One region of the Pseudaeromonas sp. HNCC25DJ180 genome, then DNA from elsewhere that is predicted to be linked to it. Evidence: predicted binding sites of a transcription regulator. Region 1 holds the regulator's gene; the other holds the start of a gene.
What was found. Region 1 encodes MetJ, which represses methionine synthesis genes. Its sites were predicted from a motif close to AGANNTCTAGANNTCT; they were not measured.

Region 1 (14,596 bases):
GCTAATATCAATGTTATCGCTCATTCAGATACTTTCTTGAAGGCGATTGTTTTAATTATTGCAGCAACATCATCGCTAACAATTTTCGCGGTATTAATTAACAATCTTTTTACATCAACAAATGATCGAATCACCTGGAAACCATTTTGGTGTGCAATAGTTTTACAAGCCATTCTTGTTATACTTGGCATTGCTAATTCGTATGTAAAATTACCTTTTTCTGGCCATTCTGAAACCCATGAAAAAATGCCACCGCCTCAATCTATTCAGCATGTTACGGCAAAAAGTGATCAACCTAACCAAATACTTATAGTAAAACAAACATGCGATGTGTTACCAGAAAGCAAATATAAAATACCCAAACACACCGCCACAATTAAAACAAAAAACAATAATAAAAATTCAGAATGTATCAAGTAATCCGGGTCGTAGAGCGCAACGCTAACCGCAGAGGACACCCACCCCACACCAAAAACATGAATATAAATATATAATAAAATCAATAATATATATGCGATTGATTTTATTGGTTATTTTGTATCTATCTGATTTTATCAATAACTGCAGAGGACACCCACCCAGAATGGCCGACAGCACCAAGCACGTAGGTTGGGCTGAATAAATCCCAACACTTGCCGAGAAAGGAAATTTCTGTTTTTGTTTAAACCCTCCTCGCGGTAAACGTTGGGCATCGCTAACCTACCAGAGCCTGGAACGGCACAGGGTCACCATAGAAATAACAACCGGAAAACGGCGGGTAATGGAATACTTCCTGAGCCCGCTGATGGAATATCAAAGTGAGAGTTTTAAAGAGCGATAACATCGGGAGTCATGATAAGGCAATATAATGAAATCATTAAAGCTATTCATAAACAAAATACCACTGATAAAGTTTTGTATTGTAGTGGTGATGATTGTTTTTATGATTAATTTTTTATATGAACAAATGGTGAAACCTAATGCGATAGGTTTTTGCTGGGCAAGACAAAAATCCCTTACAAGAGAGGAAATAAGAAATGGAGTCATAGAGCAGCTTATTGAAGCCAGGTATAGAGCAGGAGGCATATATCCATCTTTGTTGCCAATTTATTACACAAGAAAATCATTAACAAAAAGTGATATTCAAGAATTAATTAACCTATCAGTGGGCTATGGATACTCAGGTGTTTTAACTCGATTTGGATTAATTGAGTACAATCACAATTCATTAAATGGCTCTAGTTTTTCAATATTCATGAAGGGAGGTGATTCGGATGGCTTTGAAATAACAACATCAGATTGTTGTAGCGGCAGCATATCAGAAAATAAAAAAAGCAGTATTTATGAATTCACCGTCAATGGGTTTTTCTTTGAGCTAGACAGTAATGATGGTCTCTCAATGGAGAATGGGGAAACAATATTGTCATCATTGTATCCAACAAAGATGGTATACGAAATAGATAGCTGCGCAACAATAAAAAAAGAAATTAGTTATCAAGATCCAAAGATTTTTCTTAATCTAAATAGGGAGTACCGAAAATGAACACAATACCAGCAGGTGAAAGATATCCTTGAGCTGAAAGAAGAGTGGAGCCGGGGTATCGCCCCCCAGACGAAGACGCCGCAGATGCTCCAGCTCCTACAGTACATCCACCAATGGGGAGTCAAATGAGGGGTTCAGTAGCTGCAAATCATGGTGCACAAATCGAGGCGAGTCATTCATACATTTCAAATCCGCTCTTGTTGACATGTCGAAAACATAAATCTAACCATTTGAAAATAAACGATCTACTTCCATATTATTAACCACAACATATCAAAACGCGGAAAAAAATATATCAAATCCACCACCACTGGCATGTTAAATCCCCCCGTAGAGTACAACACAGATCCGTATTACAAAGCCTAATGGGCTAATCGTGTTGGTCATTCAGCAAAGCATGAATGGGGCGGGGATAACTTGAAAGCCGACCGTAGGCCTCAGGGAGGGATTAACGGCGTGTCGGCGTCAAGTTACCCCGACACCGCACGGCCACCAGCACAAAAAGGAAACCGCACTGTGTCGGCAATCTGAGTCCTACTACGCACTCTTCTTACCGTGCATCTCGAGGCGCGGCGCCATAACCCCATGGCCGCCCAGACTGGCACGCCATGCCCTGTAGCAACCAAATGACAATCGACCTCGGATGAGACTTAACCCCAACGATCGCGAACCGCAGAGTTTTGCCGCTTATCCTGATACATGGCATCGTCCGTGCGCTTGAGCAGAGCCTCGATGCCCTGATCCTCTGCGTGATACTGACTGACACCCAAGCTGACCGTGGCACGTAAGCTATGGCCCAGACACGCCACGCTCTGCGCGGCTATGACCTGACGCAAGCGCTCGGCCAGGTGCTGGGCCTGATCCCTATTGGTGGCAGGTAGCAGGATTAGAAACTCATCACCACCCATACGGAAGGCATGATCGGTCAAACGGATATGTTGGCGCACCAGGGCCGCAATCTGCTTGAGCAGGGCATCGCCACAAGCATGGCCATGATTATCGTTGATCAGCTTGAAGTGGTTGATATCCAGCATGATGGCCGCTAATTCACCACCGTGGCGTTTGAGCCTCTGCTCCTCCTGCTGGCTGATCGCTTGATACGCCCGGCGGTTGTTAAGGCCGGTGAGGCTGTCAGTCTTCGAATCCAATTCGGCCCTGAGCCGCTCTTCTCGTACCTGCTTTATACGATCAGCCAACGCCAGCGACATCAGGATACCATCCAGCGTAAGGCCGAAGTCCAGAGCCTTGTAGGTGAGGTAGTGATAGGGGAGAAAAGCCATCACGGTCAGCGCCGTCACCATGGTGCCCACTAAGCCACTCATGGAGCCGAGCAAGAAGAAGCGAGCTGAACGATTGCCTGCGAGCCAGATGTAGAAACCAACGGCACACGAGTAGAAGCTGATGAGTGAAGAGAAGACGATGGAGAGCTCCACATGCACCCGATAGCCCAACCAGGGAGTGCACAGCGCCACCAGCAACAGCAGCCGCAACAACAGCGTGGTGATGCTATAGAGCTTAGGGTGATACAGCTGCAGATCCAGAAATGAACGGGTAAACATCAGTCCGCTGCAGAGAAATAGATAGATGGATCCCGACTGCATCCAATCCTGTCCCTGAGGCCAGTCGGCAAACAGCAGCGGGAAGGTATAGTTGTTATACGCGGCATTCATCAGCAAGAAGGTGCCGAGGTAAAACACATAGCAAAGTTGATAGGGCTCGCGGATCCCAAAATAGAGCAACAGGTTGTAGAGCAACATGGAGAGGATGGCACCATAGACTAGGCCAATCAGACCGGCATCGATCACCTGGGCCTGTAGAAAACTGGCTTCATCCATCAGGTTGATGGTCACCACAAAGGGATCTGGAGTCTGCACCCGCAGGTACACAATGGAACGCCCGGGCTCGAAGCTATGGCGAAAATTCAGCAGTGGATGGGCTATGGCCCGCTGAGCAAACGGTACACCATTGCCACCCACCATACTCTCTACCCGCCCCACCGGCGACACTATGGTCAGATTAGCACTATCCAACCAAGCCTGATTCAGCCAGAGGATGCGCTCTACCGCCTGATGCTGATGATTCTCCACCTCGAAACGGAACCAAAAGGCTGATTGGGTAAAGGTATGGCTGGCCGAGGGCTTGCCTAACGCCGTGAAGCGCTCAACAGGTAGGGTGATAATTTGGCGACTGGCTAACAGAGTCGAGGTGTCCTCAAACACCCCAACCCACTCCCCTATGGCTGAGTGAGGCTGCGCCAGATCGAGCACCCGCTCGACAGCGTTCAGGTTGGAGCCCCAGGTAATCAACAGCAACAGGAGAAGGTGGCGCATCCGATTTGATCCACTCTGAAAACGAATTCAGTGTAAGGGAAGGCATGTCTCACTGTCTGCACCCATACACGAAATTGTGTTCACTCATCAGTAGATAGCAAGAGGCCGGTCACATCGTCAGCACGACACCACTACGCCGTTAACCCAAAGTGGCGCTGATGGCAAAATAGATATCCAAAAGGCACCCTATCCTGGACTCCCGATTGCGTGGTTGTGTCAAAGCAACCTCATTCCCATAACGACGGGGAGCCCAGAGGCTCAGAAAGTGGTCAATTTTTATGTGAAAAAGCCCGCTTAATGAGCGGGCTTGCTTGCGCATATATCATGCTCCAGATTACTGGGCAGGTTTGCGGATAGTGGTGTAATAGATGCCCTTATCCAGAGTGGAAAAGAGGAAAGAGTTGTCGTTAGCTACCTTAGTGCGCCCCTCTATATACCCATGTCCTCCGGTCCAATCATATGTTCCAGGTACAGTGTAGCGCTTCAGCTCTTTCATGCTGTAAGCACTATACACGGCAATATAGTTTGTTTGGGCCATGGGGAAATAGACCTTGTTCTCCAGCGCCGAATAGGCCGCAGCAATCGGCAACCCCCCTGCAGACTCACCAACCGCAGGGAATACCTTGTTGGCATCGTCTATCATCGCTCCTTTGTAAGAGGGAATAGCCACCTGAGAGCCATCAGCAGAGATACCAATCTCGAAGTTAAATGAATTCAGGCTATTATCAGACTTATAACTGGTGTCTCCGGCATAATAGACCCCCCAGGCCCCACTGGAGATATTGGCTTCAGCAACAGCAATGCTCTTTTTATCTGCCGATGCGGCTAGTATCGAGTCCTGCCGGATCGAGCCCAGCTTTGTTACCGCCCCATCGCGCGCCGATAACTTGCGCAGCGGCACCCAACCTGAACCTTCATACTTACTGGACACCAGCAGATCATCATAAAGATCCCACGCTACGCTATAGGTCCCACCCTCACCATATTCCAGAGGAAAGCTGACACGTTTACTCTTCAGGGTTGCCAGATTGACCAGATCCACAAAATTGGCTTTGGCTCCACGATTGCCATTGGCAACGGCAAGGGTCCGTCCATCGGGAGAAATATCCAGCCCCAGAGAACTGCCACCCAGCTTTAATGGCGCCAGAAATTGCTTTTTCAACATGTCATAGCGACGAACAGAATCGCCACCACTGATATAAAGAATTTGACGGGCCGAGTCATAAGCCACATCTACCCGAGCCGAATCTTCGATAAATCCACTTGCAGCTTGCGCCGACATTGAACCCAGCGCGCACACTATAAGAATCAATTTGTTATTCATGGTATCCATTCCCGTGATTACTATTCAACAACCACTTGTCGATAGCGACAAATGAAGCCAAATCCTATCATGGGACTCGAACAAGTGAGTATGATTTCTCCGCACAGTGAAACAAAGAAGGCCAAGCAGTGCACGGCCTCGGGGATAGGGGGAGTGAAGGGGTTCTAGCGTCGATACCCCAAAGGACACCCATCCTGGACTCCCGCTGGCGCGTTTGTATCAAACGGAAGTCTAAGCAACCACATCCCGTAACGACGGGGGATCCCAGAGACTCAGAAAGTGGTCAATTTTTATGTGAAAAAGCCCGCTTAATGAGCGGGCTTGCCTGCGCATATATCATGCTCCAGATTACTGGGCAGGTTTGCGGATAGTGGTGTAATAGACTCCCTTATCCAGAGTGGAAAAGAGGAAAGAGTTGTCGTTAGCTACCTTAGTTCGCCCCTCTATGTACCCATTTCCTCCGGTCCAATCATATGTTCCAGGTACAGTGTAGCGCTTCAGCTCTTTCATGCTGTAAGCACTATACACGGCAATATAGTTTGTTTGGGCTATGGGGAAATAGACCTTGTTCTCCAGCGCCGAATAGGCCGCAGCAATCGGCAACCCCCCTGCAGACTCACCAACCGCAGGGAATACCTTGTTGGCATCGTCTATCATCGCTCCTTTGTAAGAGGGAATAGCCACCTGAGAGCCATCAGCAGAGATACCAATCTCGAAGTTAAATGAATTCAGGCTATTATCAGACTTATAACTGGTGTCTCCGGCATGATAGACCCCCCAGACCCCACTGGAGATATTGGCTTCGGCAACAGCAATGCTCTTTTTGTCTGCCGATGCCGCTAACATTGAGTCTTGATTGATCGAGCCCAGCTCTGTTACCGCCCCATCGCGCGCCGATATCTTGCGCAGCGGCACCCAACCTGAACCTTCATACTTACTGGACACCAGCAGATCACCATAAAGATCCCACGCTACGCTATAAGTCCCACCCTCACCATATTCCAGAAGAAAGCTGACACGTTTACTCTTCAGGGTTGCCAGATTGACCAGATCCACAAAATTGGCCTTGGCTCCACGATAGCCATTGGCAACGGCCAGGGTCCGTCCATCGGGAGAAATATCCAGCCCCAGAGAACTACCACCCAGCTTTAATGGCGCCAGAAATTGCTTTTTCAACATGTCATAGCGACGAACAGAATCGCCACCACTGATATAAAGAATTTGACGGGCCGAGTCATAAGCCACATCTGTCCGAGCCGAATCTTCGATAAATCCACTTGCAGCTTGCGCCGACATTGAACCCAGCGCGCACACTATAAGAATCAATTTGTTATTCATGGTGTCCATTCCCGTGATTACTATTCAACAACCACTTGTCGATAGCGACAAATGAAGCCAAATCCTATCATGGGACTCGAACAAGCAAGTATGATTTCTCCGCACAGCGTCGGCAATCTGAGCCCTACTCTGGACTCTTCTTACAGTGCAGCTCGGGGGCGCCATAACCCCAGACGATAGTCGCCTCGCCCTGGTGCTCCCAGTAGCTTTCGTTGCGGCCAGCATAACGAGTGCCACTGCCGCTTGGCTGCTGGGTCATCAGGGAGCTTTGATCGCCGCGCTCGGCGATAAGGGTGCCGGGGTTGGTCTTGAAGAAAGTGGTGATCACCTCGTTGTGCGGGTTGCCATCACACTGCCAGGTGACCGGGCCTATGCTCTCCACCAGGCGGTAGCGGGCCTGAAGTTCGACTATGCGCAGCTGGTAGCTCTCGGCGACACAGGCTCGCTTATCTTCGCTCTTCCAGCACTCATCCCGCCCCTTGATCCAGCCCCGCTGCTCGGCTTTGAGGGTGGGAGGCTGTTCATTCACCGCCCGCTTGCTGGCAGCGGCATAGACAGAGGCGAGCTGGCGGTCCAGGGCTGAGAGCCCGGCATCCTGACACACCAGCGCCGCTATGCTCCCCTTCTCCACCTTGTCACAGGCAAAGGCCGGGCCTTCGGCCGCCTGGGCCTGACTCGCGGCCCCCAGCAGCAGCAACCCCAAGCCGGATGAACTGATAGCCTTTGGCGTCATATCTTTCCCCTTAGTGAGACCTGAGACCCCGCATCTGTGATGCCATGTCCCCTGGCAACCAGATGACAACCGGATGAAAATAACGTCATTAAAACCTGGTTGTGCGGCTCTTGCTGCAAAGTAACAACACAAAACAACAGTGCCTTCAAGAAGAGTAATACCAGTCAATTAGTGAAGGCGAGATAGCCTTTTGAGCCAACCGTTGGCGGCAGGGATACCGACATCGAGCCCCCACGGAAGGGTTTACGGCGAGTTGGCGAGAGAGGCTCTCTCGCCCGAACCTCTTAACTGACAAGCATCAGCCCCTCAAGAGGGGCTGATGGTGAGTTAGAGTGCCGCGCAGATGCTCCACAGGTCGGCCTGGACGGCGCCGGCCGTTACCTCCCGCCCCGCACCCGGCCCCTGCAAGATCAAGGGGTTGGTGCGATACCAATCGGTCTCGATGGCGAAGATGTTGTCGCAGGGGCGCAGATTGAGGAAGCTGTGATGGGGATCCAGCTCCTCCAGACCGACGCTGGCCCGACCGTCCCGCTGCAGACGCGCCACATAGCGCAGCTGCTTGCCATGGGCTTGGGCCTCCTCGAAGGCCTCCAGTATGGGCTCATCCAGCTCGGCAAGCCGCTCCATGAAGGCTTCGCGGCTGAGCTTGCGCAAGCGGGAGGGCACCAGGCTCCGCAGGGTGATCTGCTCGGGCTCCAGGGCAAAACCCGCCTCGCGCGCCAGGATCAGCAGCTTGCGCCGCACATCCTGGCCCGAGAGATCCTCCCGAGGATCCGGTTCGGTCAGACCATGTTGCCACGCCTCCTCCACCAGCTCGGAGAAGGGGCGAGTGCCATCATATTGCTGGAACAACCAGCTCAAGGTGCCGGAGAAGATACCGCTCACCCCATGAATGCGATCCCCTGAGTGAGAGAGCATCTGCAGCGTGCTCTGAATGGGCAACCCCGCCCCGACCGTGGCGTTATAGCGCCACTGACGCTGATGATCGGCAAAGCTCTGTTTAACCCGATTGTAGAAGTCGATGGGGGCCGAGCCAGCATACTTGTTGGCGGTGATGAGGTGCGCCCCCAATTGCCCGAAGTCAGGATAGTAGTCGCTCAACTCCTCACTGGCGGTGAGGTCGATGAGGATCAGGGCATCGAAGCTATGCTGCTCCAGTTGGGCCAGCAATTCACCCCGCGTGTAGGGCTCGGGCAGGAAGTGGTCCAGCATCTGCCGCGCATCGAGGCCCGCCTCGGCCAACATGCCACCGCGAGAGTCAAACACCCCATAGAGAGTCAACTCCAGATGATGCTCTCGCTCCAGGCGACTCTTCTCCTGAGCGTAGAGATCGAGCCACTGGCTGCCAATATTGCCACGGCCAAAGAGCACAATGCCAGCACGGCGCGTGTGATGAAACAGGCTGGCGTGCAGAGCCAGCAGCAGCGGCTCCAGCGTCACCTCGCGCACGACGGCGATGAGGCTGAGCCCCTCTTTGCTGGTCTGGATAAACTCCAGGGGTTGATCGGCCAGCAGGCGATAGAAGCGGTGACACTGTTCGGCGTGGTCACACACGCCCGCCCCCACCAGGGCCAGCAAGCTGTAACCTTCACGCAGTATCAGGCCGCTGCATAACCCCTGTTGTTGCAACTGCTGCAACAGCGCCTCGGCGTTGGGGGCGGTTTCCGGGGTATAGGCCAGGCGCAACAGCTTGCGATCCGGCTGATGATGAGTCGCCAGCGCCGTCAGTTGTTGCTGGGCCAGCGCCGCCTCCAGCGTAGCGGTAGCTTCGGCGTAGGCCTGTTGCGGCGCGACTTTCAGCTCCAGCAGCACCACCTGATCTAAAGAGGTGACGATGCGAGCGCCCTTGACCTGGGACTTGCGGCGCACTATCTGGGTCGAACCTGATTCAGGGTCATAGCTGCAGCGCAACGCCAGGCGCTGCTGGCTATCGAGGAGCGGCTGCAGAGTCCGGCTGTGCAAGACAGGGGAACCGAGTCGCGCCAACTCATTGGCCTCAGCCAGGGAGAGACGCTCCAGCAGATGGGCCGACTTGACCCGGCGAGGATCGGCGCTATAGACCCCGGCCACATCACTCCAGATGGTGGTGGCATCGGCATCGGCTAAGGCACCCAGCAGGGTGGCGGAGTAGTCGGAGCCATTGCGCCCCAGCAACAGGGTATGGCCCGCCTCGTCAGCGGCGATGAAGCCGGTGACCACCACATGCTGTGGCCCCAACTCGGCCAGCAGGCTCTGCAGCCGCTCACGGGAGGGCGCTATGGCCACCCGGGCCAAGGCCGCCTCCTCGGCTTGCAGGAAACGACGGGCATCCAGCCAGGTGGCGGCACTGCCGCGAGAGTGCAGCAAAGCGGCCAGCAGCCGTGCCGACCACACCTCACCCAACGCGAGCAGGCGGTTACGCTCGAAGTGATCCACAGGCGAGGCCAGGCTCTGGCAGAGATCCTTCAGATCCGCGGCCAATGCGGCAGACAGTTCAGTCTGAGCCTCCCCTTCCAGCAGATCATCAATCAGGCTCTGCTGATAACTCTGCAGCGCGGTAATGACCACGCTCTGGGCATGATCCCCCGCCTCGGCCAGCTCCAGCAGTTGCAGCAGCCGGTTGGTGGTCTTGCCCGCCGCGGACACCACTATGAGCTCATGACCCGCCGCCTGCTGTTCAATCAGACCCGCCACCCGACGATAACAGCCGGGATCGGCCAGACTACTGCCACCAAACTTATGCACCTGACGACCGGACATTACCCCTCCTCCACTGCGCTGACGCGCCAATAAAAACCGCTACTATAAAGCCCGCGCCTTGGCAAAGGCCTGATCCAGATCGGCGATCAGGTCATCCGCATGCTCAATCCCCACCGACAAGCGCAACAGTTGATCGGTAATCCCCGCGACTCGTCGGGCTTCGGCATCCATGCCCGCATGGGTCATGCTGGCCGGATGGGCCACCAGACTCTCAACGCCCCCCAGCGACTCGGCCAGACAGAAGAGCTCCAGGGCTCCCAGGAAGCACTTCATCTGCTCCAGATCCAGTTTGGCCTCGAAGCTCAACATGGCACCAAATCCATGTTGCTGGCGTTTGGCAATTTCATGACCGGGGTGCGACGGCAGGCTCGGATGGTAGATCTTGCCCACCAGCGGCTGCTGCTGTAGGTAAGCTATGATGGCGGCGGCGTTCTCCTGATGCTGACGCAGGCGCGGCGCCAGAGTACGCAGGCCACGCAGAGTCAGGTAGGAGTCGAAAGCGCCGCCGGTATGACCCAGGCAGTTGCCCCACCAGGCTAATTGCTCGGCCAGGGCCGGATCCTTGGCAATGACGGCACCACCCACCACATCCGAGTGGCCGTTGATGTACTTGGTGGTGGAGTGCACCACCACATCGGCACCCAACTTCAGCGGTTGCTGCAACAGCGGCGAGAGGAAGGTGTTATCCACCGCCACCAGGGCCCCCACGCCATGGGCCGCGGCGCAGAGCGCGGCCACATCCACCACCCGCAACAGGGGGTTGGAGGGCGTCTCGACCCAGACCAGTTTCGGCTTCTGAGCCAGGGCGGCCGCCAACGCCGCCTCGTCGCCCTGATCCACAAACAGCAGCCGGTAGTGACCACGGGCCGCCATATGCTGGAACAGGCGATAGGTACCACCGTAACAGTCGTGGGGGGCGACCAGCAGCTCATCGCTCTTGAGCAGTGCCGTGGCGACCAGATTGATGGCGCCCATGCCGGTGCCTGTGATGACACCGGCGGCGCCCCCTTCCAGCTCAGCCAGCGCCTGACCCAGCAACTCCCGCGTCGGGTTACCGGAGCGGCTGTAATCAAATTGCCGCTTCTCGCCGAAGCCGGCAAAGGTATAGTTGGTAGAGAGATAGATGGGCGGCACCACGGCGCCATGTTGTTGATCGCTGGCTATGCCTGATTTGACTGCGTAGGTTTCGCGTTGATACTCCGCCATGTGCCTCTCCTGACTGGGGTGCTGAAATAGAGTAGAAGTTGAATGCAGCTTACACCTTACCTGCCGCCACAAAAGCCGTCAATACTTCTAGACGTCCAAATGGCTTTGCTGTTGGATTGCCATTACCTGGTATAAGGGTTAAAATCCGCCGGCATTGGCAGAATATGGGTTGAGCGATGAAGACAGAGTGGAGCGGCGACTACATCAGTCCCTACGCAGAGCACGGCAAGAAGAGTGAACAGGTGAAGAAGATCACCGTCTCCATTCCGCTCAAGGTATTGAAGATCCTCACCGACGAGCGGACCCGGCGCCAAGTGAACAACCTGCGCCATGCCACCAACAGCGAGCTGCTGTGCGAAGCCTTTCTGCACGCCTTCACCGGCCAGCCACTGCCTGGCGATGAGGATTTGCGCAAGGACAGGCCCGACGACATACCCGAGTCGAGCCGCGCCATCATGGAGCTGCTGGGCAAGCCCATAGAGAAGTATGACGAATAGCGATCCTCGCGTCCCCGCACTAAGGCAGCCCAGGCTGCCTTAGTCGTCTCTGGCTTCCCCCCCCAAAAAAAAGATAAAAAAAACGCGGCCAGGCCGCGTCGATAAAATAATCAGTTGGGAGACAAGGAGTACGTAGGCATCGACCCTTGCAGCAGTTACTCCGACTTAAGGAGATGTAACAGCTATGAAGCTACTCTACCTGACTGGCCGCTCATTGCCGTGATAGAAACCCTTTTCATGATCAGTTGCCTGCTCATTTGGGTTGATAGAGACCTTGTTGTTGCAGCCAGCGCAGGGCCAACAGCAGGGCCGCTATGCAGCGCGCCTCGTTGAAATCCGGGTTTTCCAGTAGCGCTTCGGCCTCGGCCAGGGGCCAGGTAACCAGCTCCAGGGGCTCAGGCTCGTCCCCCTCCCGCGAGTCAGGGTAGAGATCCCGGGCCAGCAACAGATCCATGCGGCTGGCAAAGAACCCCGGCGCCAGGGCCACCTGCTTCAGATGCACCAGCTCTCGAGCCCCATACCCGGCCTCCTCCATCAGCTCCCGATTGCCGGCGGTAAAACACTCTTCACCGGGGTCGATGACCCCTTTGGGAAATCCCAGCTCATAGCTGTGGGTGCCGGCCGCATACTCGCGCACCAGCAGCAGGGTCTGGTCATCCAGCAGCGGCACCACCATGGCGGCGCCCCTGTGCCCCCCCTGCATCCGCTCGTAGATCCGCTCCTCGCCATTGGCAAAGCGCAGGTGGAGTGACTCCACCTTGAAGAGGCGACTCTCGGCCACCACTTCCCGTTTGAGGATCTCCGGCTTGCTTTTTTCCTGTGTCATCGCTGTTCGGCTATAATCGCCGCCTCCGCCACATCAGATGGCCATTGTAAGCAAAGTCAGACAAGGAACACCATGCTCGCCTGGCAAGAGATAGAAACTGTGCTGTTGGATATGGATGGCACCCTGATCGATCTGCACTTCGATAACTACTTCTGGCAACAGTTGGTGCCGGAGCGCTGGGGCCAGGCCCGCGGCATCCCGCTGGATGAGGCTCGGGTGCGACTACAGCCCAAGTTTGCCGCCGTGGCCGGGACGCTGGAGTGGTACTGCCTGGAGTACTGGAGCGAGCAGTTGCAACTGGACATAGTGGCCATGAAACAGGAGATAGAGCACAAGGTGCGCTGGCGGCCAGATGTCCGCCCCTTTCTTGATGCCCTGCGCCACAGTGGCCGACGCCTCTATCTCTTTACCAATGCCCACCCGGCCAGTCTGGCATTGAAGCTCAAGCACACCCCCCTGGATCACTACGTAGATGGGCTCTACTCCACTCATGAGTTTGGCCTATCCAAGGAGCATCAAGGCTGCTGGCAAGCCCTACACCAGCGGCTGCAGTTCACCCCTGCACGCACCCTGTTTATCGACGACTCCCAGCGCATACTACAAGCCGCTCGGCAGTTTGGCATCGGCCACCTGCTGGGGATCCTCAACCCGGACAGCCAACAGCCCCATCAGCAGGTGACCGACTTTCCGGCCATCAGCGACTATGGCACCCTGCTGCCGAGCCTGCTGGCAACCCCCTGCCCACAAGCGTAAAAACAGATAAGGCTCCCAAAAGGAGCCTTATCACTATTTCGCTATCACCCGGCTAGAAGCGACCCGCATAATCCAGTCGCACCCGGCCTTGGCTGTCACGTTGGCCGATGAAATTCAGCCCCTGAGCCATGCTGTCCGGCAAACCCTGACCCGGGGTCAGGGTGCCCTGGAAGCTGTAGGTATTGGGCAGGCTCAACTCGCCGCGCCCCTCCACCTGCAACTGCTCCGAACCTTGCTTGAGCTTGACCACCAGCTTGCCCTTCGCGCAGCTCAGATCGGCCTTGGCACAACCCAGACGCAAGGAGCCAAACTGGGAATCCATACCCGCGCCACTCCACTGTAAAGTGCCCTGCAGCGCCTCACAACGAGTCGGGGTGATCTGGAGCTGATCTAGCTCCAACTGTATCTTACCGCTGACCGTAACCGGCAGGGGCAACTTGGCCTGAGCCATGATCCAGTCGGCCGGAGCCTGCAGACTCACGTCACTCAATTGGGGTTGGCGCAAGCCGCTCACCTCAGCCCGCCCCAACAGGGTGCCAGGATCCTTGAAGGTGAGCTGCAACGCCGGACTCACCAGCAGCAGGCTGCTGATGGGCAGCCGCCAACTTACCTTGCGCAGTGTGGTGCCACGCCAATCGATACGGGCCACCTCGCCCTGCCAGATGGAGCCGGAGACACCACTCAGTTTGAGCTCTGGCGGCAAAGGCAGCCAGGGCAAGACTCGCTCGGCCGGACATTGAGCCAGCAGGAAGAAGAGATAACAGCACAGGGTAAACAGTGCCCCCCGGATCATACGCTTCATTTATCGCGGCCCACCTGTAGACGACGGATCTTCACCGTCCCCTTGCGTTCACCCTCGGTGCCAATCTCTATCACTTTGACACCCACCCCATAATCTCGTTCCATCACCACCAACCAGTTCACCAGGCGCTCAAACTCGACCTGGTCAATCTCCACCAGCAGCTCCTTATCCATGGGCTGCAGCCGAGTCAGCGTCAACCCCAGTTGGTGTGAGGTGAGATTCACTACGGCTTCCAGCGTCATGGAGAGATCGACGCGATTACCACCAGAAGACTGCAACTGACGGATCTCCCCCCCCTTCTGCGCCATCCAGGCCAGGGTATTCCGTTGGGAAGCTAACTGGCGTTCCACCTCCTGCACATGCTGCTGGAAGGGGGTCCAGGCACCCCAGTAGATGATCGCCAGCAACAACAGCGGGCCACCAATACCGACCAGCCGCCGCTCACGTTCATTCAGTTGGCTCCACCAACTCATCATGATTTGCTCCTTAATAGCAGAGTGCCCTGCACCTTACCGCCCTCGCTCTT
Region 2 (14,596 bases), on a different contig from region 1:
ATATCAACCGTCGCATGAGCATAGGTGAGGCCAAGGCCCGCCGTGCCAAGAAAGAGATGGTGGAAGCCAACTTGCGTCTGGTGATCTCCATCGCCAAGAAGTACACCAACCGCGGTCTGCAATTCCTGGATCTGATCCAGGAGGGCAACATTGGCCTGATGAAGGCCGTGGATAAATTCGAATACCGCCGCGGCTATAAGTTCTCAACCTACGCCACCTGGTGGATCCGTCAGGCCATCACCCGCTCTATCGCGGATCAGGCACGCACCATTCGTATCCCGGTGCACATGATTGAGACCATCAACAAGCTCAACCGTATCTCCCGTCAGATGCTGCAGGAGATGGGGCGCGAGCCGAGCCCGGAAGAGCTGGCCAGCCGCATGGGTATGCCGGAAGACAAGATCCGCAAGGTACTGAAGATCGCCAAAGAGCCTATCTCGATGGAAACCCCCATCGGTGATGATGAAGACTCCCATCTTGGCGACTTTATCGAGGACACCACCTTGGCACTGCCAGCTGATGCGGCCACCGCAGAAAGCCTCAAGGCAGCCACCAAGGATGTTCTCGCTGGCCTCACCGCCCGTGAAGCCAAGGTCCTGCGCATGCGCTTCGGCATCGACATGAACACAGACCACACCCTGGAAGAGGTCGGCAAACAGTTTGATGTGACCCGCGAGCGGATCCGTCAGATCGAAGCCAAGGCGCTGCGCAAGCTGCGCCACCCCAGCCGCTCCGAGGTTCTGCGCAGCTTCCTGGACGAGTAGCCCGCAGAGAGCGTCTAGATGCAACGGGTTGCTGCTTTTATAAGCATCTAACCCGTTGATATCTGGACTATCTGAAACAGGATCTTTATAATCCTCCCCACATTCGGCCCCTTAGCTCAGCGGTCAGAGCAGGCGACTCATAATCGCTTGGTCCCCAGTTCAAACCTGGGAGGGGCCACCAAATAAATCAAAGGCTTACAGAGAAATCTGTGAGCCTTTCGTTTTTTGTGCGCCGGCAGGAAGCCCACACGCTTCGTCGCCTGTTTTAGCTGGCACATCCACAGCCCACCCCCTCTCCCTCCCATTTGAACTACGCTTTGCATAGAAGAGAACCTCGCGTTGCTCTTTCTTGACCACACAGGCAGGGCTAGTAGCGCCAGGCGGCACTCCAGGGAGGAAAGCCATGCAGCCATCACAGCACACAGCACAGGCGAGCCATTGGCCCAGGCTGGCCATCATAGCTGCGGTTGGCTTGCTGCTGGCACTGCCGCTGCTGCTCAATGGCTGTCCCCGCGGCCACGATATACTGCACCACCTCATCTTCAGCCATCACTTCACCGCACAGTTCTGGCAGGGGGAGCTCTACCCGCGCTGGCTGCAGAACATGAATGGCGGCTTCGGCAGCCCCGTCTTCTTTTTCTACGCCCCCCTGCCCTTCTGGGTGACGGCCCTGCTCTCGCCCCCCCTCTGGATAGAGGGCATCAGCACGCAACCACTGGCGATCAGTGCCACATTGGCCCTCATCGCCTCGGGGCTCACCGCCTATCTCTGGTTACAGAGTTTCTGCCTCCCTCGCCATGCCCTGCTGGCCGCCCTGATCTATATGGCACTGCCCTATCACCTGCTGGTCGATCTCTATATGCGTTTTGCCTTCGCCGAGTTCTGGAGCTTCGTCTGGATGCCGCTGATCCTCTACTACAGCCGCCATCTGGCTTTGGGCGCCCGCAGCGCCATCGGCTTGGCCTTCGCCCTGGCGCTGCTCATCCTCACTCATCTGCCCAGCTTCATCCTCTTCCTGCCTGTGGTGATAGGACACGCCCTGTTTGTCCCGACCGCCCGACATAGAGTGCACTCTCTGCTGATCCATGGCCTGGCCTGCGCGCTCGGGGTGGGGCTCGCGGCCCTCTACTGGTTACCGGCCATGACCACCCAGCAGCATGTCTCCATGCCCAGCATGTATACGGGCTTTCTCTTCTATGCCAACAGCTTTCTCGACAGTTGGCCCAACTTCCAAAATGGCTGGAGCTTTCGCCGCTATCTGAGTTTTATCTCGGTCTTGACGGCTGTGCTGGGTGGCTGCGCCTGGTGGGTAAGCCGCTCAGCCCCCGCTTGGCAACGGGAGCATAAATTCTGGCTGCTGGTTGCCCTAGGCGCGCTCTATATGATGTGGCCCATCAGCAAACCTGTGTGGGATTGGCTGCCAATAGTGCAGAAGGTGCAATTCCCCTGGCGTTTCGGCGGTGTGCTGGCCCTGGCCACCGTCGCCCTGATCGCCCTGGCGAGCACGGGAGTGGATGCAAAGATCAATGCCAAGGCCGCAACCTGTGGCTGGGCCGTACTGGGCCTGTTGCTGCTGAGTGAACTGCTGGTGGGGATCCAGCCCATGTTTATGCAACCGGTCAGCGAAGAGACCTCTCGCCAATCGCTGTTAACCTCCCGCAGCCCGTTGGAGTATCGCCCCCGCTGGGTTCCCCCCGAACTCTTCAGCTTTCAGCAGATTGGCCACTTCGCCAGCGATACAGCCAAGATCCAGAGCTTGCAGAGTGACACTCGCTGGCAACTACTGGCTTGGCAACCCAGAGCCATAGCGGTGCAAGTGACCGCCCCCACGGCCAGCCAACTGACACTGCACCAGTTCTATTATCCGGGTTGGCAAGCCAGCTTGGCCGAGGGGACGCGACTGCCGCTGGGGCCCAATGCCAACGGCCTGCTGCAACTTGCCATACCCGCAGGCTCCTATCGCCTGAACCTAGCACTGACGCCCCTACCGCAGGAGCTGGCCGGAGAGTTGATCAGCGCCCTATCGCTGCTGGTCGCCCTGCTCTGGGGCTATCGGCAACGCAGAAGCCGCGCGGCCGCTAGAGCACACTCACTTCACTCCCATCGGCCAACTGACCCCACTCCAGATTGAGCCCCTCGCCCAGCTCCAGATTGAGCCCCTCGCCCAGCTCCAACTCGGCTCGCTCCACCAGCTCACCAGGCAACTCTTTTTGCACCGCGACCCCCAACTCCTTGAACTCGGCCGCCTGTTTGATGAGATTGCCACGCCCGGAATAGAGTTGAGCCAGCGCCTTGTCGTAGCTGCCCTTGGCCCGATCCAACTGTTTACCCACCTCCTGCATGCTGACTAAAAAGGCGTGCAGCTTGTTGTAGAAGCGCTCGGCACGGTTAGCCAGCTCGGCTGTGTGTTTGTTCTGATCCTCAAAGCGCCAGAGTTGCCGCACTATGTTGAGACTGGTGAGCAGGGTGGTGGGAGTCGCCACCAGCACATTGCGCTCTATGGCCCGCTGGTAGAGGGCTGGATCGTGACGCAGCGCCGCCACATAGGCTGACTCAATGGGAATAAACATGATCACCACCTCGGGGGAGTTGAGGCCGGGTAGCTTGTGGTATTCCCGCTCGGCTAACTCCAGGATCCGCGCCCCCACCGCCTGGGCATGTTCCACCAGCGCCTGTTGCCGCTCCAGATCCTCCTCGGCGTTCACATAGCGGGTGTAGGCGCTGAGCGACGTCTTGGCATCTATGATGAGTTGCTTGCCTTGGGGAAGGGAGACCACGACATCGGGCCGCAACCGCCCCTCCTCGGTATTGAAGGAGACCTCACGGCGGTAATCTTGGCCCAACCGCAGACCTGAGCCATCCAGCACATTCTCCAGCATCAGCTCACCCCAGTTGCCCTGGGTCTTCTTCTGCCCCTGCAGGGCAGTTGTCAGCCGCTCGGCCTGCTCTGTGATGGTTCGGTTGAGTTTCTGCAGGTTTTCCAGCTCATTTTTCAGCTCACTGCGCTGCTTGAGCTCCTCCACATGGATGCTCTCCACCTTCTGGCGGAAGCCCTGCATCTCTTGCTGCACCGGGCGCAATAGTTGAGTGACGCTCTCCTGGTTCAGCGCCTTGAAGGCTTGCCCCTTGCGCTCGAGGATCTCGTTGGCCAGCTGCTCGAATTCGGTTTTCAGCAGCTCACGGCTCTCGCCCAGCTGTTGGAGCTGGGCGGCGAAATGGTGCTGCTTCTCCGCCAGTGACGTGCTGAGCTCGGCATATTCACGCTCGCGCTGAATGAGCTGCTGGGCCGTCTGTTGGTGTCGCTGGCGCTCACCATCCAGTTCCTGCTCCAATTGCTGGAGTCGCCGCTCACGTTCGGCCAATTGTACGCCATGGTGCTGGCTCAGGGTGGTTTGCAACCGCTCCAGCTCCTGCTGCTTCTGGAGCAGGAGTTGATCCAGACTGATGCACTCCTGATCCAGCCGCCCCAACTGCACCTCCAGCCCCCCCTTCTGCTCGGTCAGCCGCTGATTGTGCTGTTGCAATGTGTTCAGCTGAAGACGCAAGGCTGCGGCCTCCTCCTGAGATTGCTGCCGTTGCAGCGCCAGCAGCCCAGATCGCGGCTGACCACGCCACCAGGTCAGCAGCCCCCCCAGCAGGAGCGCCGCCAGGGCAATCAACAATACGACCAGCGGGGTAACGGGGGGAAATGAGTTCATGGCACTCCTTAACAGCAGAAACAGCAGACAGCTCAAAGAGAGGAACAGAGAGAGGCATTGGCTGTCATCATATCGATGGCACTGGATAAATATACACGTCAATGTTTCAGGCAGCCACTGTTCTGGCAAAACGGCGAGGTAAACGAAGGAGGGTCAGGCCGGACAGCTCTCCGGCCTGAGGTAACAGCTAGAGACCGGCTTGTTCCTGCCAGCGGGCAGCCTTGTCGGCATCACGCACAAAACCCATCCCCTTGGCCTGCTCGGCCGGGAAGGGCGTCAAACCGCGGGTATAGAGGGTGGCGACAAAACCGGCGAGCCCAGGCGTCGGCTGCTTGGCGTAATTCATGATGGCGATACGTCGCACCTCATTCTCCGCTTCGATTAGCACGCGCACGAAGGCATCCTGCTCCTTGCGATCATGGCCCATCATTACGGGCGTACCGGCATCGAACAGCTCATAGAAGTGCGCCATGCACGCCTGCAGATTTTGTTTTTCGCACAACTGGACCAGCAGGCGGTTGGCCTCCTGAAACAGAGGGTTGGACGGCAACTGCAGCCACATGGCCTCCCGCTGGGGTGTCATCCCCTCCCCAGGCAGTTGCAGCATGGGCTTGCGCGCCTGGGTGGCCAGCAGGGCGGCATAGAGCAGCGCGGCCTTGGGCTCCTCAGCAATATGGGGCTGCAGCAGCGCCTGGTAGTGCTTGAACATGGCATCGCCACTCTGACTCATCAGCGGCTTGCTGACCAAGGTGGCATATGCCAGAGGCGACTGCTGGCGCGAGAGCTCATCAAACTGGGCCAGCAGCTCCTTATAGGCGGCCGCATTCTCTTTGGATTGAGTGGGCGTAGCCTGGACCTCCGTTTTTTCCTGTGGTGCCGCAGGCTTGATCGCGCCAGCGCTACTCGCCCAGGCCCCAACACTGACCATTCCCAACCCCAAGGCACAGAGGCCGACTACATAACGCATAATGCTTCCTTAAATTCATTCACAGCCATAAGAGCCCGATTATTCCCGTAAGCATATCACCTTGCTGTGACTGGCTCAGGGCTTTGGCAAAAACCGAGAAAAAGTAAGGCGTCACGTCTGAGAAGCCGGCTCTCTATCCCGCAATACAGCATGACAGGCTCGCTATTACGCACCACCTATTAGACTATTTGCGCATGCATCTCAGGGAGAACACCATGCCACATCTATTGATCACCGGGGGCAATAAAGGCATAGGCCTAGAAGTGACCCGCTATTTTCTGCAGAGGGAGTATCAGGTCACGGTAGTGGCGCGGGATTTTTCCTCCTTCGAACTGGCAGGCCATCCGCGGCTCACCACCATGGCCTTTGATCTTGCCGATACGGGCCAGATCCCGCCGCTACTGGCGGAGGTCGGCCCCGTCGATGTGCTGGTCAACAATGCCGGTATCATGCTTTCGCTGCCCTATGATCACTACCCACCGGAGCAGATCGCCCATATTCTGAAGATCAACATCGAGGCACCGGTGGCCTTTATCAATGGCGTGGCCAAGGGGATGATGGCGCGGGGCGCCGGACGCATAGTCAACAACGCCTCCATTGCCGGGCACATTGGCCATCCCGACATTTGGTACGGCATCACCAAGGCCGGACTGCTCAATGCCACCAAGAGCTACGCCAAGCTGCTCGGCCCCCATGGCATCCAGATCAACGCCGTGGCCGCCAGCCCGGTCGATACCGATATGCTCAGCACCATTCCCGAGGCACGCAAGGCCGAGTTCAAAAAGAGCGTGGTCAGCGGCCGTTTTGCTCAAGCTGGCGAGATCGCTAATACCATAGGCTGGCTAGCCACCGAGGCTCCCGACTATATCAACGGCAGCTGTATCGATATCAACGGCGGATCCTATCTGCGCTAGGTCGGCGACTTCCCTGCAGGGTGATGATTAACCGGCGGCGAGCGCCGTGATCCCGGAGCTCGCCCAGTTAGATTCCCTACCAGATTCCCAGCGCCAGGGCGCCTTGGCGTATGGGTAGCAGCAGGCAGCTCTTGATATGGGCGGGCAGATCGTCGTTCCCCTCATCGTTGTGGCGATAATAGGGGGTGTGGAGAGAGGAGGGCTCATCCTGCGGCACCAGGCAATGGAACACGCTCTCGAAATCCTGGCGCATTCTCTCCTCCGTCACCAGATGAAAGCCCCACTCCCGCGCCTGCAAGCGGCTCTCCTTTTGCTGCCACATGGCCTCTCCCGACAACCAAATTAAGATAATGCTAGATAAAATCAGGCCCTCCACCGGGGAGGGCCTGTCGATACCATACTAAGCCGCCTACGCCGCCATTACTCCGGCTGATAGCCCAGGTTCGGGCCCAGCCAGCGTTCGGCCTCTTCGAGGGTCATTCCCTTGCGTTCGGCGTAATCCTTCACCTGATCCTGCTGGATCCCGGCCACGGCGAAGTACTTGGCCTCCGGGTGGCTGAAGTACCAACCGGAGACCGCCGCCGCCGGCCACATGGCATAGGATTCGGTGAGCGTCATGCCGATGGCCTCTTCCACCCCCAGCAGTTGCCAGAGGGTGCCCTTCTCGGTGTGCTCGGGGCAGGCTGGGTAGCCCGGTGCCGGACGGATGCCCTGGTAGTTCTCGCGGATCAGATCCTCGTTGGAGAGATCTTCGTCCGCGGCATAACCCCAATACTCCTTGCGCACCTGCTCGTGCAGGTATTCGGCAAAGGCTTCGGCCAGACGATCGCAGACCGCCTGCACCAGGATGGCGTTATAGTCATCCCCCGCCGCCTTGTAGGCCTCAGCGATCCCGGACTCGCCAAAGCCACCACTCACCGCAAAGGCACCGACCCAGTCGGCGACGCCGCTGGCCTTGGGCGCCACATAGTCGGAGAGGCAGTAGTTGGGGAAGACGTTACCGTCACGGGCCTGGCTCAGCTTGTCGGTCTGCTGGCGCAGGCCGCGCAACACCTGCTTCACTTCGCTTCGCGACTCGTCGGTATAGACCTCGATATCGTCCCCGACGCTGTTGGCCGGGAAAAGACCCAGCATGCCGGTCACTTCCACCTCACCGCTGCCTTCGAGGCGATCCAGCATGGCCTGGGCATCGGCAAACAACTGCTTGGCCTCCTCGCCCACCACCTCATCCTCGAGGATGCGCGGGTACTTGCCCGCCAGCTCCCAGCTGAGGAAGAAGGGGGTCCAGTCGATATAAGGTCGCAGCGTGGCAATCGGTACCTGGCGCAGCACATGGATGCCGGGCTTGGCCGGTTTGGGCGGCTGGTAGGCACTCCAGTCGCAGGACCAGCCATTGGCGCGCGCATTTGCCAGCGACACCGCCTTGGTACGCGGCTGCTTACGGCTGTGCTGCTCGCGGGCCGCGTCATACTCTTTGGCCAGACGGGCGGCAAAGGCGGGCTTGAGTTCGGGTGAGAGCAGACTCTGGGCCACCCCGACGGCACGACTGGCGTTGGAGACATAGACCACGGGCTCATCGTAGTTCTGCTCTATCTTCACCGCGGTATGGGCCTTGGAGGTGGTGGCCCCGCCGATCAGCAGCGGTATGGTAAAGCCCTGACGCTGCATCTCCTTGGCCACATGCACCATCTCGTCCAGGGAGGGAGTGATGAGGCCGGAGAGGCCTATCATGTCGGCATTCACCTCACGGGCGGTCTGGAGTATCTTCTCGCAGGAGACCATGACCCCCAGATCGATGATCTCGAAGTTGTTGCACTGCAGCACCACGCCGACGATATTCTTACCGATGTCGTGGACGTCGCCCTTCACCGTCGCCATGACGATCTTGCCGTTGCTGCTGCTGCCGGACTTTCCAGCCTCGATATAGGGTTGCAGATAGGCCACGGCACGCTTCATCACCCGGGCAGACTTCACCACCTGGGGCAGGAACATCTTACCCGCGCCGAACAGATCGCCCACCACATTCATGCCCGCCATCAGCGGCCCTTCGATCACCTCGATGGGACGAGCACACTCCTGACGAGCCAGTTCTGTGTCTTCATCAATAAAGTCGGTGATGCCCTTGACCAGCGCATGCTCCAATCGCTTGGCCACAGGCCAGCTGCGCCACTCCTGCTCGCGCGGATCCGCCACCTGCTGCGCCCCGCCGCGATACTTCTCGGCAATGGCCAGCAGCGCCTCGGTGGCACCGGCGTGGGTGTTGCGCACCACATCCTCGACCGCCGCCTTGAGCTCGGCGGGGATGTCTTCGTAGATGGCCAGCTGACCGGCGTTGACAATCCCCATGTCCATGCCGTTCTGGATGGCGTAGTAGAGGAAGACCGAGTGGATCGCCTCGCGCACCGGCTCGTTACCGCGGAAGGAGAAGGAGACGTTGGAAACGCCACCGGAGATCATGGCATGAGGCAGTTGGCTCTTGATGTCCTTGACCGCCTCGATGAAGTCCATGGCGTAGTTGTTGTGTTCATCGATACCGGTGGCCACGGCGAAGATATTGGGATCGAAGATGATATCTTCCGGCGGAAAGCCCACCTCATCCACCAGGATGCGATAGGCGCGCTGGCAGATCTCGAACTTACGCGCCCGGGTATCGGCTTGGCCCTGCTCATCGAACGCCATGACGATGACGGCGGCGCCATAACGACGCACCAACTTGGCCTGAGCAATAAACTTCTCCTCCCCCTCCTTCATGGAGATGGAGTTGACTATCGGCTTACCCTGAATGCACTTGAGCCCCGCCTCGATCACCTCCCATTTGGAAGAGTCGACCATGATGGGCACCTTGCAGATATCCGGCTCAGTGGCAATGAGATTGAGGAAGCGCACCATGCAGGCCTCGGCATCCAGCATCCCCTCATCCATGTTGATATCGATGATCTGTGCGCCGCTCTCCACCTGCTGGCGGGCAATATCCAGCGCCTCGTCGTAGTTCTCTTCGCGAATGAGGCGCTTGAACTTGGCCGAGCCGGTGACGTTGGTGCGCTCGCCCACGTTGACGAACATGGTATCGGCACTGATGGTGACCGGCTCCAACCCCGCCAGACGACAGGCCACCGGGATCTCGGGCAAGGCGCGAGGCGGGCAACCGGCCACCGCCTTGGCCATGGCGGCGATATGGGCGGGTGTGGTGCCACAGCAGCCCCCTACCAGATTCAGAAAGCCGGACTGGGCCCACTCGCGAATATGGTCGGCCATCTCGTCGGCTTCCAGATCATAGCCACCGAAGGCGTTGGGCAGACCGGCGTTGGGATGCACCGAGACATAGGTCTCGCTGATGCGGGCGAGCTCCTCCACATACTGGCGCAATTCCTTCGGGCCCAGCGCACAGTTGAGACCAAAGGAGAGGGGCTGGGCATGACGCAGCGAGTTATAGAAGGCTTCGGTGGTCTGGCCGGAGAGGGTGCGCCCGGAGGCGTCGGTAATGGTGCCGGAGATCATCACCGGCAGGCGATGGCCCAACTTATCGAAGACGCTCTCCACCGCAAAGACCGCCGCCTTGGCGTTCAGGGTATCGAAGATGGTCTCGATCATGATGAGATGAGCCCCGCCCTCGATGAGCGCCAGGGTGGACTCCATATAGGCAGCAACCAGCTCGTCATAGGTGACGTTACGGGCACCGGGATCGTTCACATCCGGCGAGATGGAGCAGGTCCGGTTGGTGGGGCCGAGAATACCGGCGACAAAACGCGGCTTGGCTGGATCCCTGGCCGTCCACGCATCGGCCACCTGACGCGCCAACCGCGCCGCCTCGCGGTTGATCTCGGCACTGAGATCTTCCATATGGTAGTCAGCCATGGCGATACGAGTGGCATTAAAGCTGTTGGTCTCGAGAATATCGGCGCCAGCGGCCAGATAAGCCTCATGGATCTCACGAATGACCTGGGGCCTGGAGAGTACCAACAGGTCATTGTTGCCCTTGAGGTCGCTAGGCCAAGCGGCAAAACGCTCGCCGCGGTAATCGGCCTCTTTCAGCTCATAACTCTGGATCATGGTCCCCATGCCACCGTCGATGAGCAGAATGCGCTCCTGCAAACATTGAGTGAGCTGAGTATGAATGGGCGTTCCTTGCGCATGTAGTGCCACTGGCTGGTCCTCTTTACTGCGATGCCAGCCCTCGAGGGCCTGGCCTATTGAATTGGGTTGAGCATGACCCTCATCATACCTGAAGGTCGGCTCGACAACCTGACTCGCCCGCGCTAGAAAGGGGGTCAGGATAAAAAATCGGAAGATGAGTATGCGACCCTCACCCGCTCACGCCACGGATAGCTTTCAACAACGGGTCTACCAGGTGGTGGCAGCCATCCCCTATGGCCAGGTTGCCACCTACGGCACGATCGCACGCCTGGCAGGCTCTCCGCGGGTCGCTCGTCAGGTGGGCGGCATACTCTGCCGGCTACCGGCCGATAGCCGATTGCCCTGGCATAGAGTGGTCAACCGCTTTGGCACCTCTTCATTGCAAGACGAGGGGCGGCGACAACAGCAAGCGCTGCTGAGCGCCGAAGGGCTGGATGGTTCCGCACCGCTGGATCTGTGCCGTTACGGCTGGCAGGGGTAAAGCCTCACCCCTGCTTGTGCAGATCAAAGGGCGTATTCTGATAGACGTAATAGTTGAGCCAGTTGGAAAAGAGCAGGTAGCCATGGCTACGCCAGGTGGCACTCGGCTCAGTCGATGGATCATCGTTGCGATAGTAATTCTTCGGCAACTGTGGATTGATCCCGGCGCTGGTATCACGCTGATACTCGTTGTGCAGAGTGTCAGCATCGTATTCCGGGTGGCCCGTCACATAGACTTGACGACAATCCGGGCTCACCGCCAAGTAAACTCCAGCCTCTTCCGACTCGGCAAACACCCGCAGATCGGTATGGGCGCGGATAAACGCTCCCTCGAAGCTGGCATAGCGGGAGTGGGGCGCCAGGAAGTTATCATCAAAACCGCGTACCAGCGGATCCAACTCCACCAACCGACAGTGCTCGTAGACACCGGAGAGCTTCACCTCGCGGGTCTGTTTCTCCAGGCCATATAAAACCTTCAACGCCGCCTGTGCCGCCCAACAGAGAAACAGAGTCGAGGTGACATGTTGATGGGACCATTCGATGATCTCCACCAGAGTATTCCAGTAGACCACATCCGAGAATTGCGTCAGTCCCAGCGGTGCCCCCGTGATGATGAGGCCATCATAGCGGTTATGCTTCACCTGGGCGAAGTCCTGATAAAAGGTATCGAGGTGCGCCTTAGGGGTATTCTTTGATTCGCGATCATCGATGCGCAGCAAATCCACATGCACCTGCAACGGCGAGTTGGAGAGCATACGCATCAACTGGATCTCGGTTTCGATCTTTTTCGGCATCAGATTCAACAAGAGTACACGCAGTGGGCGAATGTCCTGGTGCAAGGCGCGACTCTCGGTCATGACGAAGATATTCTCTTCGCCAAGCACATCGGCGGCTGGCAGGCCGTCTGGGATCTTGATGGGCATGGTGCACTTCCTGTACTACATCGGTAAAAACGTCTGGACATCCAGAAATCTACACCAAGCGGCAACGCCTGTCATCCTTTGCGGTAATCTGATGTCGGTTTCATATTGCTGCTTTAATTTCACCGCCCCTTTGACTAGCATAAGCGTGTAGCTGAATAACAATAAGAGACTAATGGCTGGCATCAAGATTTCGGTCGATCGACTGCAGGTAGGGAATTACGTCAAGCTGCCATTAACTTGGAAGGAACACCCTTTCTTGTTTTCCAGTTTCATGATCAAGAACCAGGAGCAGATCGATCTCATTCGGCGTCTTGGCCTGAAGCAGGTGATGATCTTTCCCGATCGCTCCGACGCCCCCCCAAAGCCCTTGGCAGAAGAGGGTAGCAGCGATAAATCAGATGAGAGCAGTGACAATCTGGATAGTTTACAGAGTCAACTGACGGCCGAAAAAGAACGGCGTATCGAGCTGCTTAAACAGTATCGTCGCAACTTGCAGCGCAGCGAGAAATCGTTCGAGCGCTCCCTGAGCCAACTGCGTAACCTGATGAATAAGGTGCAAACCCGCCCCCTGACCGCCATGGCCGAGGCCCGCGAATTGGTGGATGGCATAGCCGATCAGTTACTCAAGGCAGAAGATATGGTGCTCCATCTGATGGCCGACTGCCCGGAAGGCGAGAGCATCTATTACCATTCGCTCAACGTCTCGATCTTAAGCATGATACTGGCCAAGGAGGCCGGTTTCACCGAGGCCGAGATCAAGCTGCTTGGCTTTTCCGCCCTGTTTCATGACATCGGCATGCTGCGTATCCCCACTCAGATACTGCGCAAAACGGAACCCCGGACCACCCCCGAAATTAATCTGATGAAGCAACATCCACGCTACGGCTTGGAATTACTGGAACTCACCAAGGAGTGCCCGGTTGAAGCCAAGTTTGTGGTGCAGCGTCACCATGAGCGCCAGGATGGCTCAGGTTACCCGGAGGGGCTAAAAGGATCACAAATCGATAAACTGAGCCAGATGGTAGCCGTGGTGGACGAGTACGATGAGCTTTGCCATCCCCAGGATCAGGCTAAAGCCAAAGTGCCCCATGTGGTGCTCTCATTTCTGTTCAAGAACCGCACCAAGCAACTGAACAAGGACTACATAGGTTTATTGGTCAAACAGCTGGGCATCTATCCCCCTGGTAGTGTGGTGCAACTCTCCAATGGCCAGGTGGGCTTGGTCATGTCCGTCAACTCCAAGCGCCTGCTCTATCCCAGCGTGCTGGTCTATGATCCCGCGATCCCCCGCCAAGAAGCCGCTGTTATTGATTTGGAAGAAGCCGGCCTCTCCATTGGCAAAGTGATCACCCCCTCTCGCTTACCTGCTCCCGTGTTCGAATATCTGAATCCTCGCACCCGCATCAGCTTCTATTTCGATCACAGCAACGTATCCGCCCATAAATAACCTTGTGCATGACTCCTAGCCCCCCTTAATCTGGGGGCATGACATCGGCTGCCGCAACCAGGTCAGCTCAGATCAAAGCACTCAGATTGTCGGCTACACAGGGAACCCGCTCATGATCATCGAAATTATCGCCACCGGAGATGAAGTTCTCACCGGTTTTACCCTTGATACCAATTCTGCCTGGCTCTGCCAACGCCTCCTGGAGCGAGGCTGGCAGGTTCGCCGCCGCCATACGGTCGGCGATCGCATGGATGATCTGGTAGACATTATTCAGGAACGAGGCCAGGTCGCCGATGTGATCATCATCAATGGCGGCCTGGGCCCAACCTCAGATGACAAAACCACAGAAGCGGCCGCTTTGGCGGCAGGAGTGGAACTAGAGCTACGTCAAGAGTGGCTACAACTGTTGCTGGAGCGCTACGCCGGTCGCGGTCGTATCATGCCGGAGAGCAACCAGAAGCAAGCCTGCCTGCCAAGCGGGGCAACCCTCATCCCCAACCCGATTGGTACAGCCTGCGGGTTTCACATGCGGATCGGCAAAGCCCGCTGCTACTTTACCCCGGGGGTGCCCTCTGAGTTCAAGGTGATGGTGGATGAGCAAATCATCCCCGACCTTGCAACTAGCCATCAAAAAGGCAACACAGAAGTGCGCCGCTATTTCACCTTTGGCATATCTGAATCATCGCTCAGTGATAGCCTAGATACCCTGCCTTGGCCGGAGCATATCGATCTGGGTTATCGCTCGTCCATGCCCATCATTGAATTGAAGCTGATTAGTCAGCAGGCCGAACAAACCGACTTTGCAACGGCAGAGAAGCAACTGCTAAACGTCATCACCCCTTTCTTGGTCGCCAGGGACGAACTCGATCTGCCCGCTGAATTGGCCGGCAAACTCGGATCACGGCCACTCGCGCTCTATGAGCAGGGTTCGGCCGGCTTGTTGCTCCACTCACTGGCCATGGTAATACCTCAGTTGATAGGCCGATTTGAGCCACTGCCAGGGGACGCTGGGCCACTGCTACAGCATATCCAAGGTGAACAGCAACTAACGTTGGCAGTCGGTCCGGAAACAGAGCACGGCATTTCTATCGCCTTGTGGGATGGGAAGCAGGGTACGGCGCAGACGCTCAAGGTCGGGATCCAAAATCCCACGCTACGCCAAGGGATCATCGCCTTCGCGGCCCAAGACATGCTTAGACGTTATCTAAATGGCGACGCTCTGCTTGGTGCTTATGAGACGCTACAGCGGACTGCTAATGTGATGACACG

Region 2: a site for MetJ is predicted at 11,908-11,923, ahead of metA (homoserine O-succinyltransferase MetA). Genes of this name have one in related genera too.

The regions. Positions count from the first base shown of each region.
Region 1 is NZ_JBVAYF010000003.1:215,401-229,996, reverse strand. It holds gene ACZYTD_RS04165 (hypothetical protein) at 1-420, shown strand, start outside; gene ACZYTD_RS04160 (hypothetical protein) at 848-1,522, shown strand; gene ACZYTD_RS04155 (sensor domain-containing diguanylate cyclase) at 2,173-3,852, opposite strand; gene ACZYTD_RS04150 (WD40 repeat domain-containing protein) at 4,187-5,176, opposite strand; gene ACZYTD_RS04145 (YncE family protein) at 5,525-6,514, opposite strand; gene ACZYTD_RS04140 (MliC family protein) at 6,639-7,247, opposite strand; gene ACZYTD_RS04135 (bifunctional aspartate kinase/homoserine dehydrogenase II) at 7,575-9,986, opposite strand; gene metB (cystathionine gamma-synthase) at 10,029-11,192, opposite strand; gene metJ (met regulon transcriptional regulator MetJ) at 11,369-11,689, shown strand; gene nudE (ADP compounds hydrolase NudE) at 11,943-12,515, opposite strand; gene yrfG (GMP/IMP nucleotidase) at 12,588-13,268, shown strand; gene ACZYTD_RS04110 (type II secretion system protein N) at 13,321-14,070, opposite strand; gene gspM (type II secretion system protein GspM) at 14,067-14,546, opposite strand; gene gspL (type II secretion system protein GspL) at 14,543-14,596, opposite strand, start outside.
Region 2 is NZ_JBVAYF010000010.1:242-14,837, reverse strand. It holds gene rpoD (RNA polymerase sigma factor RpoD) at 1-764, shown strand, start outside; tRNA gene ACZYTD_RS10430 (tRNA-Ile) at 870-945, shown strand; gene ACZYTD_RS10425 (hypothetical protein) at 1,168-2,895, shown strand; gene ACZYTD_RS10420 (DNA recombination protein RmuC) at 2,843-4,462, opposite strand; gene ACZYTD_RS10415 (hypothetical protein) at 4,650-5,429, opposite strand; gene ACZYTD_RS10410 (SDR family NAD(P)-dependent oxidoreductase) at 5,645-6,343, shown strand; gene ACZYTD_RS10405 (YjbQ family protein) at 6,420-6,665, opposite strand; gene metH (methionine synthase) at 6,764-10,486, opposite strand; gene ACZYTD_RS10395 (MGMT family protein) at 10,632-10,958, shown strand; gene metA (homoserine O-succinyltransferase MetA) at 10,963-11,880, opposite strand; gene ACZYTD_RS10385 (HD-GYP domain-containing protein) at 12,053-13,327, shown strand; gene ACZYTD_RS10380 (molybdopterin-binding protein) at 13,440-14,596, shown strand, end outside.